2 regions of the Streptomyces sp. NPDC029152 genome follow, and region 1 is predicted to be linked to the other one. Evidence: riboswitches for the same ligand, from Rfam matches in the RefSeq annotation. Region 1 holds a riboswitch; the other holds the start of a gene.
The links. Region 1 has a riboswitch for cobalamin ahead of ACZ4V6_RS13120 (ribonucleoside-diphosphate reductase subunit alpha). Riboswitches for the same ligand answer to the same signal wherever they lie in the genome.
Positions count from the first base shown of each region.

Region 2: another riboswitch for cobalamin. It lies ahead of ACZ4V6_RS19990 (energy-coupling factor ABC transporter permease); the one in region 1 lies ahead of ACZ4V6_RS13120 (ribonucleoside-diphosphate reductase subunit alpha).

Region 1 covers NZ_JBVHWR010000005.1:190,324-192,503, reverse strand. Annotated here, with positions in the region: gene ACZ4V6_RS13120 (ribonucleoside-diphosphate reductase subunit alpha) at 1-1,043, opposite strand, end outside; cobalamin riboswitch at 1,168-1,307, opposite strand; gene ACZ4V6_RS13115 (GNAT family N-acetyltransferase) at 1,360-1,866, opposite strand; gene mctP (monocarboxylate uptake permease MctP) at 1,940-2,180, opposite strand, start outside.
Region 2 covers NZ_JBVHWR010000009.1:12,443-14,622, reverse strand. Annotated here, with positions in the region: gene ACZ4V6_RS20000 (chloride channel protein) at 1-172, shown strand, start outside; gene ACZ4V6_RS19995 (potassium channel family protein) at 169-744, shown strand; cobalamin riboswitch at 873-1,056, shown strand; gene ACZ4V6_RS19990 (energy-coupling factor ABC transporter permease) at 1,087-1,782, shown strand; gene ACZ4V6_RS19985 (energy-coupling factor ABC transporter substrate-binding protein) at 1,779-2,126, shown strand; gene cbiQ (cobalt ECF transporter T component CbiQ) at 2,127-2,180, shown strand, end outside.

The DNA of each region.
Region 1 (2,180 bases):
TCCACCCGGCGCATGAACTCGTCCGGGATCCAGTGCGCGAGGTTCAGGTTGTGCGTCCGGCGGGCGTCCTCGCCGGTGTTGTCCCGAAGCTCCAGGAACTCCTCGATGTCGGCGTGCCAGGTCTCCAGGTAGACCGCCGCCGCGCCCTTGCGCCGGCCGCCCTGGTTCACGGCGGCGACCGAGGCGTCCAGCGTCTTCAGGAACGGGACGATGCCGTTGGAGTGCCCGTTGGTGCCGCGGATCAGCGAACCCCGGGCACGGACGCGGGAGTAGGCGATGCCGATGCCGCCGGCGTGCTTGGACAGGCGGGCGACCTGGTGGAGGCGGTCGTAGAGGGAGTCCAGCTCGTCCTTGGGGGAGTCGAGGAGGTAGCAGGACGACATCTGGGCGTGCCGGGTGCCGGAGTTGAAGAGGGTGGGGGAGGAGGGCAGGTAGTCCAGACGGCTCATCAGACCGTAGAGCGCGGCGACTTCGTCGGCGGACCGGGTGGTGTCGTCCTCGGCGAGTCCGGCCGCGACGCGCAGCAGGAAGTGCTGGGGCGTCTCGACGGCCTTGCGGGTGATCGGGTGCCGGAGCAGGTAGCGGCTGTACAGCGTGCGCAGCCCGAAGTAGCCGAAGCGGTCGTCGGCGGCCGGGTCGATCAGCGCGTCCAGGCGGGCCGCGTGCCGGCGGACGAAAGCGGCCGTGCGGTCGGCGATCAGGCCCTCGCGGTGGCCGGTGGCGACGGACTCCGTGAAGCCGGTGACGCCCTGGGAGGCGGCCTCGGCGCGGATGCCGATGGTCAGCAGCCGGGCGGCGAGGCGGGAGTAGGCCGGGTCCTCCGAGATCAGGCCGGCCGCGGCCTCCGTGGCGAGCTCCCGCAGTTCCGCCTCGTCGGCGCGCGCGGACCGGCCGCGCAGCGCGGCGGCGGCGACCCGGCCGGGATCGGCGTCGGGGAGGTCGGCGGTGAGGCCGGTCAGGGTCCGCAGCAGGGCGGCACCGGGTCCGTCGGGTTCCTCGGTCACCGGGGTCGCTGGAGCCGGATCGGCTGGCGCGATGGTCACGTGGGGCTCTCCCTCGCTCGGCACGGGGCCTGGCGGAGGGCAGGGGGCAGCTCACGAGCGCACACGGCGTCGCGTCCACCGGCCCACTCCACGAGGCCCGGACGTCATGGCACCCGGGCCGGGACGGCCGGGCGCACTGTCGGCAGGTCCTCGGACTGAGCCCGTGCGTGCTCACGCGGGGACGCGAACACGCACAAGTACACCGTTGCGGGACAGTTCCGGATTCGCACCGGATTCCCCTGCGGCGACAGCGAGCACGAGCATACATCTTGTGCCGCGACCTGCGAGCACCCCCAGATGTTGTGCCGCGTCGGTGTCAGAGGGGCAGCCGGTAGGTGAGCAGCATGATGTCGTCGAGCTCCGGCAGCGGGTTCCAGTCGCGGTCGGGGGTGCGGGCGAAGCCCAGGCGTTCGTAGAGCCGGTGGGCGGTGCGCATCGCCCGCTGGGTCGACAGCACGAGGCCGGTGCAGCCCTCGACGGCCCGGGCGCGGTCCACGCAGGTCCGCACGAGTGCCTCGCCCACGCCGCGTCCCCGTGCCTCGCGGGCGACGGCGAGCATGCGTATCTCGGCCTCGCCGGGCCGGGCGATGTCGGCCATGGGGCCGCCGGACGGTACGAAGGTCACGCCGCCGAGGACGCGGCCGTCCGCGGCGGCCACCAGGACCTCCGCGGCCGCCGCCCGTCCGGCCACGTCCCGCAGCTCGCCGAGGTAGGCGTCGTCCTCACCGAAGTCGAGGAGGCCGTCCTGGAGATAGGCCCGCGCGGTGATCTCGCCGAGGGTGTCGTACTCGTCGGCGGCCGCGTGCCGGATCACGAAGTCCATGCCGCCGAGTGTGCCCGACGGGTACGGCGACGGGCCGCCGGTTTTCTCCGACGGCCCGTCGCCCGTGCGCGGGTCAGTGCGAGGTGCCCGCCGTGGCCGGCGGCAGCTCCACCCGGACGCCCGGGTCGCCCGCGTCCGCCGTGTAGTCGGCCGGCTGCGTCTCGTCGACGCCGTCGGGGGCCTTGACGGCCCTCAGGACGAAGGTCAGGACCACGGTGACCAGGACGTTCAGCGCGAAGGCGGTGAGACCGATGTAACCGATCTCGCCGATACCCGGGATCTCCTCCGAGGAGCCGCCGAAGTGCTTCTGGTCC
Region 2 (2,180 bases), on a different contig from region 1:
TTCGGTGCTCGCGGTCCTGCTGCTGGGCGCGGACGCGCACGAACAGATGCCGCTGGTCGTCATCTCGTCGGTGGTCGCCTTCGTCGTCGCCCAGGCGCTCCGCCGGAGCCCGCCGGAGCCCGGGCCGCCGGCGGGGGCGGAGGCGCGTTCCGGGCCGGGGACGGGCCGGTGACCGGCCGCGGGGGCGCCGGGCGGGCGCACCGGGCCGGGTCCGGTGTCCCCTGGCGTTCGGCGCGTCCCTGGCTGGCGCGGGGCGGTGCGGTCGTGTGCCTGGTCGCCGCCTACTTCCTGCTGCCCCTCGACCGGCTGGGTCCCCGTCACCCGGTTCTGAGCTGGCTCTTGTTCGCCCTGGGCCTGGCGACCGTCGCCGTTCTGCTGCTGCGGCAGATCCGCCGCGTCCTCACCGGCCGCACGGAGACCCACCCCGGCGTGGCCATCTCCCTGCTGGTCCTGCTGTCGGTGCACGTCTTCGCCGCGGCCTACTACCTCCTGGCCAAGCAGCCCGGTGAGTTCCACGGGCTGCACACGCGTGTCGACTCCCTGTACTTCACCGTCGTCACCCTGGCCACCGTCGGGTACGGGGACATCACCCCACGGGGCCAGACGGCACGGCTCGTGACGCTCCTGCAGATCGTCTACAGCTTCGTCTTCCTCACCGCCGCGGGGACGGCGCTGAGCCAGCAGCTGCGTTCCCGGGTGGCCCGGGACTCCGGCGGCGGCGCCCCCGACGGCGAGGGCATGTGAGGCTGAGATCTTCGCCACGTCGGGCGGGGGCGCGCGGCCCCGTACGACGGCGTGCCCGCGCGGGAAGTCCCCCCGGCCCCGGGGGCCGGCCGCCGGGAGGCCCGCTTGTCACCACCCTCGTGGGCGCACTACTGTCGCCACGCCTTGGTGAACGGGAAATCCGGTGAAGTACCGGTGCGGCCCTCGCCACTGTGATCGGGAAGTCCGGCTCCGGCCCTCGCGGGCAGCCACTGGGTCCTCGTGACCCGGGAAGGCGGAGTTCGGGCGGTGGTACCCGTCAGCCAGGAGACCGGCCAAGGCGCGTCGTCCATCCACGAGGTGCTGGAGAGGGTCTGCTGAGCCATGCACATAGCCGAGGGCTTCCTGCCTCCGGCGCACGCGATCGCCTGGGGCGTCGCGTCCGCGCCGTTCGTCGTCCACGGAGTACGGTCACTCACCCGTGAGGTCCGGGAACATCCCGAGAGCACGCTGCTGCTCGGGGCGTCCGGAGCCTTCACGTTCGTACTGTCGGCCCTGAAACTGCCGTCCGTCACCGGGAGTTGCTCGCACCCCACCGGGACCGGCCTGGGCGCCGTCCTGTTCCGGCCGCCCGTCATGGCGGTCCTGGGCACCATCACCCTGCTCTTCCAGGCGCTGCTGCTCGCCCACGGCGGGCTGACCACGCTCGGCGCCAACGCCTTCTCGATGGCGATCGCCGGCCCGTGGGCCGGGTACGGCACCTACCGCCTGCTGCGCCGGTACGGGGCGCCGCTGATGGTCACGGTGTTCTTCGCGGCGTTCGTCGCCGACCTGTCCACGTACTGCGTCACCAGCGTGCAGCTGGCGCTGGCCTTCCCCGACCCGAGCAGCGGATTCCTGGGCGCGCTCGGCAAGTTCGGGTCCATCTTCGCCGTCACGCAGATCCCGCTCGCGGTGAGCGAGGGCCTGCTCACGGTGGTCGTGATGCGGCTGCTGGTGCAGTCCAGCAAGGGCGAGCTGACCCGGCTGGGCGTGCTGCCGGCCGGCACCGGCGCCCGCGAGGAGGCGGTCGTCCGATGAGCCGCAACACGAAGATCAACGTCCTGCTGCTGGCCGTCGTGGCCGCGCTCGCGGTGCTGCCGCTGGTGCTCGGCCTCGGCGACCACAAGGAGGAGCCGTTCACCGGTGCCGACGCCGAGGCGGAGACGGCGATCACGCAGATCGAGCCGGACTACGAGCCGTGGTTCTCGCCGTTGTACGAGCCGCCGTCCGGGGAGATCGAGTCCGCGCTGTTCGCCGTGCAGGCGGCGCTCGGTGCCGGGGTGCTGGCCTACTACTTCGGGCTGCGCCGGGGACGGCGGCAGGGCGAGGAGCGGGCGGCCCGGGCCGCCCGGCAGGACGCGCGCGCGTCCGAAGGGGACTGAGTGCTGCCGATCGACGCGGCGGCGCACAGCAGCCGGTGGCGCCACCGCCACCCG